DNA from 2 places in the Tsukamurella paurometabola genome. Region 2 is predicted to be linked to the other one. Evidence: riboswitches for the same ligand, from Rfam matches in the RefSeq annotation. Region 2 holds a riboswitch; the other holds the start of a gene.
What was found. A riboswitch is a leader RNA that binds a small molecule or an ion and turns the genes downstream of it on or off. The one in region 2 is predicted to bind cyclic di-AMP.
Positions count from the first base shown of each region.

Region 1: linked by a shared signal. The riboswitch ahead of ELY19_RS16335 (C40 family peptidase) and the one ahead of ELY19_RS03730 (transglycosylase family protein) in region 2 are both predicted to bind cyclic di-AMP.

Region 1 covers NZ_LR131273.1:3,261,167-3,269,537, forward strand. The annotation lists gene ELY19_RS16325 (DEDD exonuclease domain-containing protein) at 1-1,447, opposite strand, end outside; gene ELY19_RS16330 (hypothetical protein) at 1,567-1,812, shown strand; cyclic di-AMP (ydaO/yuaA leader) riboswitch at 1,934-2,084, shown strand; gene ELY19_RS16335 (C40 family peptidase) at 2,099-2,761, shown strand; gene ELY19_RS16340 (NlpC/P60 family protein) at 2,822-3,865, shown strand; gene ELY19_RS16345 (glycosyltransferase family 4 protein) at 3,881-5,011, shown strand; gene ELY19_RS16350 (hypothetical protein) at 5,095-5,619, shown strand; gene ELY19_RS16355 (hypothetical protein) at 5,637-6,155, shown strand; gene ELY19_RS16360 (AMP-dependent synthetase/ligase) at 6,208-8,010, opposite strand; gene ELY19_RS16365 (hypothetical protein) at 8,133-8,371, shown strand, end outside.
Region 2 covers NZ_LR131273.1:715,530-723,900, forward strand. The annotation lists gene ELY19_RS03695 (DUF2771 family protein) at 1-344, shown strand, start outside; gene ELY19_RS03700 (DHA2 family efflux MFS transporter permease subunit) at 356-1,747, opposite strand; gene ELY19_RS03705 (TetR/AcrR family transcriptional regulator) at 1,783-2,379, shown strand; gene ELY19_RS23970 (cold-shock protein) at 2,396-2,815, opposite strand; gene ELY19_RS03715 (hypothetical protein) at 2,895-3,116, shown strand; gene moaA (GTP 3',8-cyclase MoaA) at 3,113-4,102, shown strand; gene ELY19_RS03725 (MoaD/ThiS family protein) at 4,106-4,345, shown strand; cyclic di-AMP (ydaO/yuaA leader) riboswitch at 4,501-4,657, shown strand; gene ELY19_RS03730 (transglycosylase family protein) at 4,668-5,315, shown strand; gene ELY19_RS23340 (hypothetical protein) at 5,542-6,207, shown strand; gene ELY19_RS03740 (molybdenum cofactor biosynthesis protein MoaE) at 6,236-6,691, opposite strand; gene ELY19_RS03745 (MogA/MoaB family molybdenum cofactor biosynthesis protein) at 6,684-7,184, opposite strand; gene moaC (cyclic pyranopterin monophosphate synthase MoaC) at 7,177-7,611, opposite strand; gene ELY19_RS03755 (hypothetical protein) at 7,713-7,907, opposite strand; gene ELY19_RS03760 (helicase-associated domain-containing protein) at 7,947-8,371, shown strand, end outside.

The DNA of each region.
Region 1 (8,371 bases), 2.2 Mb from region 2:
CGTGCCGGACGATCGACAGCTCCCAGCCGCCCGCACCGTCCGGGTGGGCGATCGAGAGCTCGGGAACGTCCGCGAACGCGACCAGCGCATGCGAGCGGGCCACCGCGTCGACGAGGCGGGCGGTTCGGTCGCGCAACCGGGCCGCCGATTCGAAGAACTCCCGTTCCGCGAGTGCCGCCAGGCGCGCCTCCAGCGCCGCGAAGACCTCCGATGAGCGACCGGTGAGGGCCGCAGCCGCCCGGTCGGCCCGGGGTCGGTACAGCGCCGCCGGCTCGGGTGCCGCGACGGAGGCCTGGCACCCGCCGAGGGGGCGCGCACCGTCGGGGCCCAGGGCGCACGTGTGGAGCGCCCCGGCCCGCAGACGGGTGGTGCACGTGCGGAGGCCGCACGCCTCGGCGAGCAACTCCGCGAGGTCCGCCGCGTCGGACCGCGAGCGCACCGGCCCGATGCACGCGGCTCCCGCCGGCGCGGAGCGCTTCACGGCGAGCCGGGGGAAGGCCTCGGCCGTGAGGCAGATCCACCAGCCGCGCTTGGGGTACTTCGACCGGCGGTTGTACGGGGGAGTGTGCGCGGCGATGAGGCGCAGCTCCCGCGCCGCCGCCTCGAGGGCGTGCGCGCACTCCACGTGATCCACGCGCTCCGCGAGGCCCACCATCTCCTTGATCCGGCCTCGCGTCTCGCCCGAGGTGAAGTAGCTGCGCACCCGGCGGCGCAGGTTCCCCGACGTGCCCACGTAGAGCACCTCGTTCCCCGGCCCGCGGAACAGGTACACGCCCGGACGTTCCGGCAGCGGGTCTGCGAGGTGGCGCTTGGCCCGCTGCTGCGGCGTCACGGACGGGAGGTGCCCGCGCAGTTCCCCGAGCGTGTGGATGCCCAGGTTGCCGACGCGGCCGATCAGCCCGTGCAGGACCTCGACGGTGGCCCGCGCATCGTCGAGCGCGCGGTGCGTGGGCGTGGTCTCGGTGCGGAACAGGCGCGCGAGCTCGCTCAGCTTGACGGACGGTGCCTCGTCCCGCGTCAGCACGCGCCGGGCGAGCTGGACCGTGCACAGTGACGCGGGCTTCGGCCAGGGGGTGCCGGTCGCGGCGGCCGCCGCCTTGAGGAAGCCGAGATCGAACCGGGCGTTGTGCGCGACGAGGACGGCGCCGTGCGCGAACTCGAGGAAGGACGGGAGGACGGACTCGATCCGGGGCGCTCCCGTGACCATCGCGGTGGTGATGCCGGTGAGGTGGGTGATGTGCGGGGAGATCCCGCAGCCGGGATCGACCAGCGTGGCGAACTCACCCAGGACCTCGCCGCCGCGCACCTTGACCGCGCCGATCTCGGTGATGGCGTCCCCTCCGCGCGGGGACCCGCCGGTGGTCTCCAGATCGACCACCACGAAGGTCACTTCGCGCAGCGGCGGGTCGACGGTGCCCGCCTCGCAATCGTCCAGGCTGAGCTGCATGCGCCGACCGTAGAACACCCCACCGACAGGTTCGCGGGGCCCGAACGCGCGCTCGAAAACTGTCGGTGGGCGGCGTTAGCGTCGCCGGCATCGAGACCCGACACCGAAGGGAAGCCGCCATGACACTGCACGTCGACTGCTCCACCTGCCCCGCCAAGCCCCGCGCGTGTGACGACTGCGCGGTGGGCTTCCTCCTCGGCCCGGTCGTCGTGGCAGCGCCGCCCGTGGGGGATCCGGCGGAGGGGGCCGGGCAGGCCCCGGTCACGACGGAACCCGGTCTGAGTGACGCGATCGCGGCCTTTGTGAGCGAGGGAATGTTGCCGCATCTGCGGGTTGTCCCTGACCAGGCGAAACGTGCCGGCTGAGGGGTGTCTCGGGGTAGCCCCGGGGTGTCTCCCCGGCGCGTCCGGCTAGACAGCTGCGTTTCCGTTTCGTAATCTTTCTGAGACCTTGCGGAGGAGCCCGGGGCGAAAGCCGTCCCGTCTCCCGAGGTCACCGCCTAAGAGGCCGCGGGCCTCGCCGGGGACCCACACGCGTTATCCGGGGTGAATCGCCGGAGGCTTCCGAGCCTCCGGGGTAGGGCATCTTCCTCGCCCGAACCCGTCAGCTAACTCGGTCGGCGGTCGGGAAGAAACTTAGGAGAATCGCTTCGTGGCGAAACACCGACTTCAGCCGCAGCCCAGCCGGGGTGCCACCGCCGCTCGCGGTGCGCTTGCAGCGGGCGCCGTGACCATCGGTACGTTCGCGGCCCCCACGGCCGCATTCGCAGCGCCCGCCCCCGCACCGGCGGCGCCGAACGCGAAGCCCGCCCCTGCGGTGCCGAATGCGAAGCCCGCACCCGTGGCCGGGAAGGCCAAGCCCGCGAAGCCGGGGGTCGCCTCCCGCACCACTGCTGCGCGGCCCACCGTCGTCAGCGACGTCGCCGTGGCGCCCAAGCCCGGCGTCACCACTGTCGCGGGCGCCCAGCCGGGCGGTGCCAAGGCCAAGGTCGTCCAGGCGGCCCTGTCGCGCACCGGCCTGCCGTACTCGTACGGATCCGCCGGCCCCAACTCGTTCGACTGCTCGGGCCTCGTCTACTGGTCCATGAAGCAGGCCGGCATCACCGTGCCGCGCGACAGCTACGGACAGCTCGGCGGCGGTCGTGCCATCGCGATCAAGGACCTGCAGCCCGGCGACATCGTGATCTACAACGGCGGCAGCCACGCCGCCCTGTACATCGGCAACGGCAAGGTCGTGCACTCGGTGAACTACGGCATCCCGGTCAAGGTGAGCCCGCTCAACGAGATGTCGGTCTACTCCGCCCGTCGTTACTGACGTAATCTGGTAGTGATTGCGTTCGCAATCGTGCTCCAGCTTGGAAGGACCTGCTCGGCCGTGTCTTCGACCTCCCCCTCCCGCTCCCTGGTGCTGCGCGGTTCCGCCGCGTCCGCAGCGCTCGCCCTGGTGGCCGGGCTGACCGTTGTCGGTAGTGCGACCGCGGACCCCGACACCGCCGACGCCGCGCTCAAACAGTACGAAGCGCTGTCGGAGCAGGCCTCCGGAACGAACGAGGCCGCCAAGGCCGCGCAGGAGGACGCCGAGAAGGCCACCGCCGCCAAGCGTGCCGCCGATGCCACGCTCGTGGCCGCCAAGCGCGAGGTCGCCGCCGTGCAGGCCCGGAAGGCGGCGCTGCAGCCCCAGATCGACGCGGTCGTCGTGGCCAACTACAAGGGCTCGCGCACGAACCGCACCTACGCGCTCCTCGTCAGCGACTCGCCGCAGCAGATGCTCGACCAGATGTCGACGCTCGACTTCGTCAACCGCGACGTCGTCGCCACCGTCGACGCCTACAAGAAGTCGAAGGCCGCCGCCGACTCCGCGGCCACCCGCGCCGCCGAGGCCGCCAAGTCGGCCGAGGACACCCGTGCCGAGGCCGAGCGCAAGGCCTCCGATCTGCGGCAGAAGAAGGCACGCCTGGCTCAGGAGATCGCGCGGATCAAGGCCATCTACGACCGGCTCACCGGTGCCCAGCGGCAGACCCTCATCGGCCCGCCCACGCCGTTCGATCCCAGCAAGGTGCCGCCGGGGAGCACCGCAGAGCTCGCCGCCGTACGAGCGGCATTGACCCGTGTGGGCATGCCGTACGCGTGGGGCGGCACCGGGCCGGGCCAGTTCGACTGCTCGGGCCTGATGGTCTGGGCCTACCAGCAGTCCGGCAAGTCGCTGCCCCGCACCTCGCAGGCGCAGCTGAACGGCGGGCGTCCGGTCTCCCGCGGCGAGCTGCAGCCCGGCGACATCATCGTCTACTACCCGGGTGCCACGCACGTCGGCATGTACGTCGGCGACGGAAAGGTGGTGCACGCCTCCACCTTCGGTGTTCCGGTGCAGGTCGTCCCCGTCGACGCCGCAGGCCCGTACAACTCGGCGGTGCGCTTCTAGCTAGGCTTGGGCACCATGCCGCGCACGCTGCTGGTCACCAACGACTTCCCGCCCCGCCCCGGAGGCATCCAGACCTACCTCCAGGCGTTCGTGCGGCAGCTTCCCGCCGACGAGCTCGTCGTGTACGCATCGCGGTGGCGCGGCAGCGAGGAGTACGACGCCGCGCAGCCCTTCGAGGTCGTGCGCCATCCGACGACGCTGCTGCTGCCCACGCCCGACGCGCTCTCCCGAGCCCGCGATCTGGTGCGGTCCCACGACATCGAGACCGTCTGGTTCGGCGCCGCCGCGCCGCTGGCGCTGCTGGGCGCACCGCTCAAGGACGCCGGTGCGCTGCGCACGGTCGCCTCCACGCACGGGCACGAGGTGGGCTGGTCGATGCTCCCGCCCTCGCGGGCCTGCCTGCGCCGCATCGGCGACACCACCGACGTCATCACCTACGTCAGCACGTACACCCGGGGCCGGTTCGCCGCGGCCTTCGGCCCGCGCGCAGCTCTGGAGCATCTCCCGCCCGGCGTCGACACCGACGTCTTCCGGCCCGACGATGCCGCCCGCTCCGCCCTGCGTGCCCGCTACGGCCTGGCCGAGGACGAGCCCGTCGTGCTGTGCCTGTCGCGGCTGGTGCCGCGCAAGGGCCAGGACATGCTGATCCGCGCTCTACCGCGGATCCGGGGGCAGGTGCCCGGCGCGAAGCTCGTGATCGTCGGCGGCGGCCCGTATGCGGAGACGCTGCACAAGCTGGTGCGGAAGGTCGGCGTCGAGGAACAGGTGATCTTCACCGGTTCGGTGCCGTTCGACGAACTCGCCGCGCACCACAACCTCGGCGACGTCTTCGCCATGCCCTGCCGCACCCGCGGTGCGGGCCTGGACGTGGAGGGGCTCGGCATCGTCTTCCTCGAGGCGTCCGCGACCGGGAAGCCCGTGGTGGCCGGCGATTCCGGGGGTGCGCCCGAGACCGTCTGGGAGGGGGAGTCGGGCCATGTCGTGCCGGGGCGCGACGTCGAGGCCATCGCCGATGCCGTCGCGGGCCTGCTCGCGGACCCCGACCGCGCCGCGAAGATGGGTGCTCGCGGCCGCGAGCTGGTGGCCGAGCACTTCGACTGGCGCCGCCTCGGCCATCGCCTGCAGACCCTGCTCAACCCGTACTGAGCGCACCGTACTGAGCGCACCGTACTGAGCGCACGCGCGCCAATGTTATCAATCTCGAATATCGAATTCGGTAATATGGGCGTATGCGTCGGATGTTCGCCGTCCCGGCTGCGGTGCTCGCAGTGGTCTCGATCGTCTCCTGCGGAGAAGGGCGCGGGCTGCCGCGGCCCGAGCCGGCCTCCGCCCAGCGCACGAGCGAGTGCGTCATCAAGCCGGGGTGGGCCGCCGCTGATTGGACGAGTGGTCCGGTGCGGGCGACGGGCACGCTCCGCTCGCGCGGCGTGGCCGTGGAATCCCTGCGTCGCGCTCTTGGCGAGCGTTCGGTGCCGGAGGACTTCGTGGTGCCCGAAGGGGACGACTTCGACGATCTGGTGCGCGACGTCGACGAGGTGATCCTTCGCTCCATCCCGGAGCGCGTGATGCAGTACGAGTTCGCCGTGCCCGCGGGCGAGTACCGCGGTGTCTTCGAGCCGCGGTGTCAGTACCGGGTTGGATTTCGTGTGGACGGGCGCTCGTTCGACGTCGACGTGGAGGCCGGCTCCGGCCGGGTGGTGGTCGCCGTCGTGAACTCCAACGGCGGATTCGCTCGGGTGGCCGACGTCCAGTGAAGCGAACTTCGAAGCGCGTGACGGTGGCGTTCGCCGCGATCGTCGTCGTGGGCTGCACGCCCGTCCGGGCGCCGTCGATCGAAGTCGACGCCGTCTCGCGTATCGATGACTCTTGTGCGCTGCCGTCGCCACCGGGCGCGGCCCTCGCGGTCTTCGGTGGCGGAGCGTACGGCGAGGTGCCAGTGTCCTGGACCGGTGGCGTCGTCGAATCCCGACTCCGTGAGTCGCTCGGCCGGTCTGCGGCTTCCGCGGGGCTCACTGATCCGGGTCCTGCCGAGCTGTCTCGGCTCCGCAACGACGTGGACGAGGCCGTCCTCGCGACGTACCCCGAGCGGCGATCGGTGATCACGATGAAAACTGAAGTCGGGCAATCGCTCGCGGCCTATGCGGTGCGGTGCGACTACCACGTTAACCTGCACAGAGGCGGGGATCACTTCGACGTGACGATCAACGGTGGAAGCGGCCGCTGGGATATCCGCCCGGTCGTGATCGACGTCCCATCATCCTGGTCGGCCGCGCCGCGCACCGCCGGATAGGTGAACAGAACCGCCGCACCGGGAGCCGGTGCGGCGGTAGCGGGTTCGTGCGTTACTTCGCGTACAGCTCGGCGATGTCGTCGGCGTACTTCTGCGAGACGACGTTCCGCTTGACCTTCATGGTCGGCGTCATCTCACCGGTCTCCTCGGAGAAGTCCTCGGGCAGGATGCGGACCTTCTTGATGGCCTCGGCCTTGGAGACGGTCTCGTTCGCGGCGGCGACGGCCTTGTTGATCTCGGCCAGCAGGTCGGGGTCGTTGCGCAGGTCGGAGACCGTCGCGGACTCGGGCTTGCCGTTGGCGGCCTTCCACTGCGGGAACGCCTCGGGGTCGATGGTGACCAGCGCGGCGATGTAGGGCTGCGCGTCGCCGACGACCATCGCCTGCGAGATCAGCGGGTTGCTGCGCAGCGCGTCCTCCAGGCCGGCGGGGGAGACGTTCTTACCGCCCGCCGTGACGATGAGCTCCTTCTTGCGCCCGGTGATCGACAGGTAGCCGTCGTCGTCGATCGAGCCCAGGTCGCCGGTGTGGAACCAGCCGTCCTCGATGGCGGCCTTGGTGGCCTCCTCGTTGTGCCAGTACCCGCGGAACACGACGGAGCCCTTGAGCAGGATCTCGCCGTCCTCGGCGATCTTCGCGGCCTGGCCGGCGAGCGGTCGCCCGACCGTGCCGATCTTCTGAGCGCCCGCCACGTTCACGGTGATCGCCGCGGTGGTCTCGGTGAGGCCGTAGCCCTCCATGACCGTGACGCCGACGCCGCGGAAGAAGTGGCCCAGGCGGGCACCGAGGGGAGCGCCGCCGGAGATCGCGACCTTGCAGTTCCCGCCGAGCGCGGCCTTGAGCTTGCCGTAGACCAGCTTGTCGAACAGGGTGTGCTTGGCCTTGAGGATCAGGCCGGCGCCGCCGGTGTCCTGGGCCTGGCTGTACTCGATCGCGGTCTGCACGGCCGCGTCGAAGATCTTGCCCTTACCGCCGTCGACGGCGCTCTGCTGGGCGGAGGCGTACACCTTCTCGAAGACGCGGGGGACCGACAGGATCAGGGTGGGCTTGAACACCGAGAACTGCGGCACCAGGTTCTTGGTGTCGTTGAAATGCCCGACGAGTGCGCCGCCCTTGAAGCAGGCGATGTTCACGGCGCGCGCCAGCACGTGCGCCAGCGGGAGGAACATGACGTTCGAGCCGCCGCGGATGGCCTCGCCGAACGGGGAGGCGAGGATCGCCTCGGCCTCGCTCATGAGGTTGGAGTGCGTCAGCTCGCAGCCCTTGGGGCGGCCGGTGGTGCCGGAGGTGTAGATCAGGGTGGCCAGGTCGTCGGCCGTCACGTCCGCACGCCCGGCGTGCACCTGCTCGTCGGTGACCTCCGCGCCCTCGGCGGTGAGCGTCGCGACGGCACCCGGCGCGTCGTCGGTGGGGTCGATCTGCAGCACGCGCCGCACGGAGTGGAGGTTCGTGAGTTCGGCCACCTCGGCGGCCTGCTTCGGGCCCTCGATGATCATGAGGACGGCGTCCGAATCCTCGAGGATCCAGTCGATCTGCCCGGAGGAGCTCGTCTCGTAGACGGGCACGGTGACGCCGCCGACGGCCCAGATCGCGAAGTCGATGAGCGGCCACTCGTACCGCGTCGAGGAGACGAGCGCGACGCGGTCGCCGGGCTTGACGCCCTGTGCGATGAGCCCCTTCGCGACGCCCAGGATCTCCTGCTCGTACTGCTTGGAGGTGACCGGCTCCCAGGTCCCCGCGACGAGGCGCTTGATCCGGACGCTGTCCGGGTCCGTGCGGGCCACATCGAAGACGACGTCGACCGTGGAGGCCGAGGGGTCGATGGTGTAGTTGGCGGGAACGCTGATCTCGCGCACGAATCCTCCGGGTCGCAAACGGTGGTGTTGTGGTGAACCTTACACCGCTGATCCGGGCGGGTTCCGGGCCCGAACCGACCCGGCACCGTCCGCCCCGCAGCCGGATGTGTGAAGCTTAGGAGGTGAGCACCATCCAAGTGGCCGACGTCGCCTTCGTCGCCGCCCACCCGAGTGCCGTGGCCGCCGCGATGGCGGGCGCGCAGCGGTGGCGCGGCTGGTTCCCCGACCTGCGACTGACCGTCACCGAGGACCGGGGCGACAAGGGGATCCGCTGGAAGGTCGACGGTCCCGTCACCGGGACCTCGGAGTTCTGGATCGAGCCCCACCTCGACGGGAGCCTGCTGCACTACTTCCTGCACGC
Region 2 (8,371 bases):
TGCGGGCAGCGCAGTGCGACGCCGCGCAGTACCCCGCCAAGCTTCCCGTCGAGGCGGGCCAGGCGATCGTCATCTCGCTGCCCGACTACATCACCGAGCGCCCCTGGTTCCTCACCGTCCAGCGCTACGACGCGAAGCGCGGAGAGGCGAAGCTCGACACGATCACCCACGTCGATCCCGCGTCCGCGACGCTGGTTCTCAAGTCGACCGAGGAGCTGTGGGTCGCCGCGGTCGAGATCAACGTGCCCTCGCAGTACCAGGACGCCCAGGGCAACCTCATCGCCCAGGCGGTCTGGGGCATCGACACGACGCCCAAGGACTTCGCGCTGGTCCAGAAGCCGTGACCGAGTGAGCCTCACGCCGCGCGGCCGGCGCGGCCCGGCAGGCGGAGCGCGAGCACGGCGCCGAGCGCGGTGACCACGACCATCACCCAGAACGCGGGATGCAACGCGGTCGCGGCGGGGGCGTGCGCGAGCCCCGCCTGCAGGATCACGGCGACCGCGGCGACGCCGACGGCCCCGCCGAGTTGCTGTGCACCCCGGGTGAACATCGAGGCGTGGGGGAACTGATCCCGCGAGAGTCCGGTGTACGCCGACGACAGGATCGGGACGAGCACCGCGCCCAGCCCCACCCCCCGCACGAACAGCACGACCGCGAGCACCACCGGGTTCGTACCGGCCGTGACGAAGGCGAACGGCACCGTCGCGACCGCCATCACCGCGAAGGCGGCCGCCGCGACCGGGCGCGGCCCGAAGCGGTCGACCAGGCCGCCGACGAAGAACCGCGGCACGAACGCTCCGACCGCCTGGGGCGCGAGGAGCAGCGCGGTGGCGAGGGCACCGTCGCCGCGCACCGTCTGCCAGTACAGCGGCAGCAGGAACATCGTCCCCATGAGCGCCCCACCCGCGACGAGGCCCGCCAGCGTGGACGCGGCGACCGTCGGGACGCGGAGCAGCCGCACCCGCACGAGCGCTCCGTCGCCCACGCGCAGCGCGTGCACCGCGAAGGCCGCGATCAGCGTCGCTCCCACCCCGACGGCGAGGAGGACGCCGACCGACGCGCCGGTCCCGGCGAGCTCGGCGAGTCCGTAGAACGTGAGGACGATCCCCGGCGCGAGCAGTGCGAGGCCGGTGCGGTCGAGCGGCGGGGCACTCCCCTCCGCCGGCGCGTCGTCGGGCAGGACCCGCAGCGCGGCGACGACGGCCGCCGCGCAGAGCGGCACGTTGAAGGCGAACATCCAGCGCCAGTCCGCCCAGTGCAGGAGTGCGCCGCCGAGCACGGGGCCGATGAGCGGACCGAGTGCGATGGGGACGCCGAGCGCCGCCGTCACCCGCGCGACGGAGCCGCCGCCGGCCGCGCGCACCGCGATCGTCTGCATGTTCGTCATCAGCACGCCGGCCGCGGCGCCCTGCAGCGTGCGGAACGCGACGAGACTCACCGGGCTCCAGCTGACGGCGCACAGCGCGGACCCGGCGGCGAACACCACGAGCGCCGCCAGCCACGCTCGCCGGCCCCCGAGGCGGGCGTCCAGCCAGCCGCACAGCGGGATCGACACCACGAGGGCGAGCAGGTAGGCGGTACTCACCCACTGGATGGTCGCGACGTCGGTGTGCAGGTCGACGACGAGCGCGTGCACCGCGATGGTCAGCATCGTCGTGTCGAGGATGGGGGCGAAGGCGCCGAGCACCAGGGTCGCGACGAGCGCCCGCGTCGGGCTCGCCGCCTCCCGCACATTAGATACAGTCATGTATCTAATGTGCGCCATGTTGATAAGATACGCAAGTGCACCCAAAGCCGGAGGCTCCCCGCACGCGCCGACGCGGCGCGGCGCTCGAGGGCGCGATCCTGGAGGCCGCGTGGGACCAGCTGACCGAGGGCGGTTACGGCGATTTCACACTGGAGGCCGTCGCCGCCCGCGCCGGGACGTCCCGCTCGGTGCTCTACCGGCGCTGGCCCGGCCGGGTGGAGCTGCTCCGGGCCGCCCTGGCCCACCGGGGCGAGGCACCCGTGGCCGAGCCGCCCGACACCGGCTCACTGCGCGGCGACGCGATCGCGCTCCTGACGGCGATGACGGACCACCGCGTCGAGCTGATGATCCTGCTGCAGACACGGCTCGGCGACTTCTTCGCCGAGTCCGGCGACTCCCCCGCGGACCTGCGCGAACTGCTGGTCGGAACCCGAGGCGGATCGATGCACGACGCCGTCGCCCGGGCGGTCGCGCGCGGCGAGGTCGACCCGGCGCGGGTCACCGACCGGATCGTGCGCCTGCCGGCCGACCTCGTGCGCCACCAGATGGCGATGACCCTGCTCCCGGTGCCGCCCGAGGACATCGCCGAGATCGTGGACGAGTGCTTCCTTCCGCTGCTCGTCGCGCGGTGAAGGACGGCGCGGCCGGCTAGGAGTCGAGTTCGCGCGCGATCTCCCGGAGCACCTTGGCGATCTGCTCGGACGCCTTGCGGTCGGGGTAGCGGCCCTTGCGCAGCTCGGACTGCACACCCACGTCGAGCAGCTGGATCATGTCCTCGATCATGCCGTGCAGCTCGTCGGCGGGCCGACGGTTCGCGGCCGGCCGGCGGCCGCGCTGGGCGGCGGCGCCGCGGGAGACGCTGGGCGCGGGTTCGAGCACGGTCACCGTCAGCGCCTGCGGGCCGCGGCGGCCCGCGGCCATGCTGAACTCGACACGCTGGCCCTGCTTGAGCCCGTCGGTGCCGTCGGGCAGCGCCGACGACCGGACGTACACGTCCTCCCCGCCCTCCTGGGAGAGGAAGCCGAAGCCCTTGTCCGTGTCGTACCACTTGACCTTGCCGGTAGGCACCGTCGTCACCTGCTCTGCTCTCAAGAACAACAAAACGCGCCCCGCGAACGGCGAGACGCACTGGGTTTAGTCTAGACGGGTGGGCAAGTCCGTTTCCGTCGCCGTCTCCGTCGCGATCGCGCTCTTCGCGATCGGGCTGATCGCGATCGCCGCCCTGTTCCTCACGCCGCTCCTCGCGGGCGGCGCCACCGCCCCCACCTGGGTCTACGCGCTGACGCCGCTCACGCCCGTCGGCTTCCTGGTGGGTGTGATCGCGGTCATCCTCGGCGGACGCTCCGGGGACGGCGAGCCGCGGCCATGAAGCCGCTGGTCGACCGCTACGGACGCGTCGCACGCGACCTGCGGGTCTCCCTCACCGACCGGTGCAACCTGCGGTGCACGTACTGCATGCCGGCCGACGGTCTGCCGTGGCTCGCGAACGAGCACGTGCTGACCGGGCCGGAGATCGACCGGCTCATCGCCATCGGCGTCCGCGACCTCGGAATCACGGAGATCCGATTCACCGGCGGCGAGCCGCTGCTCCGCGCCGACCTCGACCGCATCGTCGCGCACGCCGCCGCCCTGGAACCGCGGCCCGAGATCTCGCTCACCACGAACGGCCTGTCGCTGGCGCGGCACGCGGCGAAGCTGGCGAGTGCCGGACTGGACCGGGTGAACGTCTCCCTCGACACCGTCGACCGCGCGGAGTACGCGAAGGTCACGCGCCGCGACCGCCTCGACGACGCCCTCGCCGGCCTGCGGGCCGCCGCCGACGCCGGCCTCACCCCCGTGAAGGTCAACGCCGTCCTGGGCCCGGGGCGCCTGGGCGACGCGCGCCCGCTGCTGCGCCTGTGCCTCGAGGCGGGGTACGAGTTGCGGATCATCGAGCACATGCCGCTCGACGCGGACCACACCTGGGATCGCAGCACCATGATCACCGCCGAGCAGATCCTCGCCGAGTTGCGCCGCGAGTTCACGCTCGCGCCGCACGGCGAGGACCGGGGCAGCGCGCCCGCCGAGCGGTTCACGGTCGACGGTGGCCCGGCGACGGTCGGCGTCATCGCCTCGGTCACGCGTCCGTTCTGCGGCGACTGCGACCGCGTACGCCTCACCGCCGACGGCCAGATCCGCACCTGCCTGTTCGCGACGGAGGAGACCGACCTCAAGCCGCTGCTGCGCGGCGGCGCGACGGACGGGGAGATCGCCGACGCGTGGCTCGCGGCGATGCTCGGCAAGCAGGCGGGCCACGGCATCGACGACCCGTCCTTCCTGCAGCCGGCGCGCCCGATGAGCGCGATCGGGGGCTGACGGGTGCTGATCCGTTACTTCGCGGCCGCGCGCGCCGCGGCCGGCGTCGCGGAGGAGACCGTCGAGGTGCCCGACGGGGCGACGGTCGCCGAGGTCGCCGACCTCCTGGCGGCCCGCCACCCCGACCTGGGGCGGGTGCTCACGCGGTGCAGTTACCTGCTCGACGAGGTGGCGGTGCGCGACGTCGCGGCGCCCGCGGCGGGCGCGATGCTCGACGTCCTGCCCCCGTTCGCGGGCGGTTGATCGTCCCGGAACGCGGAGTGACATCAGTCACACATCGCAAAATCACGGTCCGGTAACGGTTGGGCCACGGGGCGGGTTCTGTTACCGTCGCTGAGGGCCGCAGCAGCAGCCACCCGATCGTTCGCAGCGCAGAGCTTCGTCCAGCGACCGAATCGGGACGTGCACCACGATCTACACCTGGACGAAGGCGGAGGAACCATCCGCGGCCGCGAGGCCGCAGGGCGCACGCCCTAGGGGTCAAGCCGGGCAACCGGCCGAGCAGCCTCTCGCTCGAACCCGACAGCTAACTTCGCACGCGCGTAGAGAGGAAAGACTTCACACGATGACCGGTCGTCACCGCAAGCAGTCCACCACCAGCCTGAGCGCCGCCAAGGTCGCCGCCGCCGGCGCGATGCTGGGTGGCGCGGGTCTCGCACTCGCCGCCCCCGCCGCGAACGCCGCCCCCGACTCCCAGTGGGACCAGGTCGCCGCGTGCGAGTCCGGCGGCAACTGGTCGATCAACACCGGTAACGGCTACCACGGCGGCCTGCAGTTCAGCCCGTCGACCTGGGCCGCGTACGGCGGCACCCAGTACGCCCCGACCGCCAACCAGGCCAGCCGCGCGCAGCAGATCGCGATCGCCGAGAAGGTCCTCGCCGGCCAGGGCAAGGGTGCATGGCCCTCCTGCGGCACCGGCCTCGGCGCGCCGACCCCGCGCACCGTCTCCCCGACCGACACCGGCTCCACGAAGCCGGTCACCAAGCCGGTGGCGAAGCCCGCCGCCAAGCCGGCCGCGAAGCCCGTCGCCAAGCCGGCGGCGAAGCCGGCCGCCAAGCCCGCCGCGAAGCCGGCCAAGCCCGCCGCGCAGGCCGGTCAGTCGGTGAACTCGCAGTACATCAACCAGGTCATCTCGCAGGCCCAGAGCGGCGGCCAGCAGGTCGACCCGGCCGTGCTCGCCATGCTGCAGCAGGCCGCGGCCAAGGGCTACTGAGCCCGACCCGCACCAGAGCGTCCGAGAGGGGCCGCCGGCATCACGCCGGCGGCCCCTCTCGCCGCGCTGTCCGCGGGGTGCGCTGTCCGCGGGGTGCGCAGCGAAGGCGCGCGACACCACATCGGCGAAGCACCGGGTCGGTATCGCTTTGCGATCGCAACGGATCTGCTACGTTCTCTTCGTTCGTATTCGTGAACGTGACGTTCCGCAGGAAAGAGAGCACCGGATGATCGCTCGCCATCGCCCCTCGCGCGCCGCCGGTCGGCTCGCCTCGCTCGGCGCCCTGATCGCCGCCGTCGGCCTCGTCGTCGCGGCTCCCGCGGCAGCGGCGCCCGGTTGCCCCTGCAACCCTGTCGCGCCCGCTCCGGGCCCCGTCCGCCCCATCGGGGTGCCGGTGGTGCCCCTGCCGATCCCCGCGGCCCCCGCGAAGCCCATCGCCGTGAAGCCGGTCGGCGCGGCACCCACCGCCACGCCTGCACGGCCCGGTACCGCGAAGCCCGCCCCGGCGCGGCCCGGCGCCGCGAAGCCGTCGCCGGCCGCGGCCGGCGCGGCCGTCGTCCCCGGCGTCCCCGCCGGCGCGACGCTCCCCGTGGGCGTCGGCGGCGCGACAGTCCCTGTTGGCGTCGGCGGCGCGAGGGTCCCCGTCGGTATCGGCGGCGCCGGCATCCCCCTCGTCGGCGCGACCGGCATCGGCAGCACAGCGGGCGTCACGACGACCGGCATCGGTGCCCGCGGCGTGGGCGGCGCCGCCGGCGTCGGCGCGAGCGGCGCCGGCACGGGCGCGGGTGCCCGCGGTGTGAGTGGCGCCGCGGGTGTCGGCGTCCCCCTGATCAACCCGCTCGCGTGCGACCCCACGAAGGTCGCCACGTGCGCGGGTCCGGTGACGAAGTAACCAGAACCGGTATCGGATGGGTCGGCGGCTACGCGCTGCCGACCCATTCGTCTGTTCCGTCCCGGAACAGCTGGTGCTTCCAGACGGGGAGCGCCTCTTTGACCGCGTCGACGATCCGCGCGCAGGTCGTGAAGGCCGCCGCGCGATGATCGGCCGAGACGGCGACGACGAGCGCGGCGTCCCCGATCGCCAGCGGGCCGACGCGGTGCGAGACCGCGACCGCCCGCACGCCCTGTGCGGCGTCGGCCTCGCGCCGGACGACCTCGGCGATCACGCGCTCGGCGGTGGGGTGCGCGGAGTACTCCAGCCCGGTGACGTCGCGGCCGCCGTCGTGATCGCGCACCGCGCCGATGAAGCCGACGACCGCGCCCGCCTCGGGGCGCGTCACCGCCGCCTCGTGCGCGGCCAGGTCGATCGGTTCCTCGGTGACCCGGGCCAACACGACCTCCGCGGCGGGCTGCTCGGCCCCGGGCTCGTCAGCCATGGTCGCCGCCGCGGATCTGATCCAGTGCGTGCAGCAGGACGCCGTCGAGCACGGCGAGGCCGTCGCGGACCCCGCCCGACGAACCGGGCAGGTTCACCACCAGTGAGGAGCCGGCGACGCCCGCCAGCCCGCGGCTGAGCACCGTCGTCGGCACGTCCGGCAGGCCGGCGGCGCGGATGGCGTTGGCGAGGCCGGGGATCTCGAAGGTCAGCGCGCCGCGGGTCTCCTCGGGGGTGCGGTCGGTGGGTGTGAGGCCGGTGCCGCCGGTGGTGAGGACCACCGCGTCGCCGCGGCGGACGGCGGAGCGGATGGCGGCGCCCACCTCCTCGCCGTCGGGCACCACGACGGGCCCGTAGACCTCGAAGCCGCGGTCGCCGAGCCACGCCGCGATGGCGGGGCCGGTGGTGTCCTCGCGCTCGCCGAGGGCGGCGCGGGTGGAGGCCACCACGACGGTGGCGCAGCGGTCGCGGGACGGTCGGAGCGGTTCAGTCATCTGATCTCTCCCAGTGGCCGGTCTTGCCGCCGTCCTTGGTGAGCACGCGGACGTCCGTCATGACGGCGGCGGGGTCGAGTGCCTTGACCATGTCGTGCAGGGTCAGCCCGGCCACCGCGACGGCGGTGAGCGCCTCCATCTCGACGCCCGTCCGGCCCGTGCAGCGCACGGTGGCGGTGACGGCGATCTCCGCGCCCGACGGTTCGAGGTCGACGGTCACGCCGGAGATCGGCAGCGGGTGGCAGAGCGGGATCAGGTCGGCCGTGCGCTTGACCGCCATGATGCCCGCGATGCGGGCGGTGGCGAGCACGTCGCCCTTGGGGATCGCACCGTCGGCGATGGCGGCGACGACCGCCTCCGTGGTGCGGAAGGTCCCGGCCGCGACCGCTGTGCGGGCGGTGACGGCCTTGGCGGACACGTCGACCATGCGGGCGGCTCCCGTGGCGTCGATGTGCGAGAGGCCGTCCTCGCGCACATCGCCGTGCCGTGGGGTCGCCGCGCCGTGGTCGCGGGGAGCGGAGCTCGGAGTCAGCGGTTGATCCGGGTCGCGGGGTGCACATACGGGATGTGCTGCTGCGGGAACTCCAGCTCGCCGAACGGCGACAGCGCACCGACCACCGGGGCCACCAGCTCGGTCACGGCGTGATCGGCCGTGCCCTGGTCGGCGCCGGGCCAGCCGTTGTCGACGTACTCGGCCTTCTTCGCATTCGAGGTCTCAGACACGCCGCTATTCTGACATGCCCCGGTGTCTAGGCTGTATCGGTGAGCAGTAATACGTCGTCGACGGGGCCCGCGGCGTGGCTGCGCGCGCGCACCGACGCCGAGATCGCGGCGCTGCTCGACGCCCGGCGCGACGTCGCGACGCCCGTCCCCGCCGGCTTCGCCGTCCTCGCGAGCCGGCTGAACAGCCCGTCGTCGCTGGGCCGCGTCGCCGAGCGCCTCACGCTGCTCGACCTCGCGGTCCTCGAGCTGCTCCTCGCCGAGCCCCTCGACGCCGACGCGCTGGCCCGGAGGCTGCGCGGCCGCGCGCTGAAGAAGCAGGTGCTCGCGTCGGTGGACGAGCTCCGCGGCCTGGCGCTGGCCTGGGGCGACGACGTGCTGCACACCTACGCCGCCGCCCGCGAGGCGCTGCCCTGGCGCTCGTCCCAGCTGACGACCCCGCCGGATCTCGACGCGATCGACGCCGC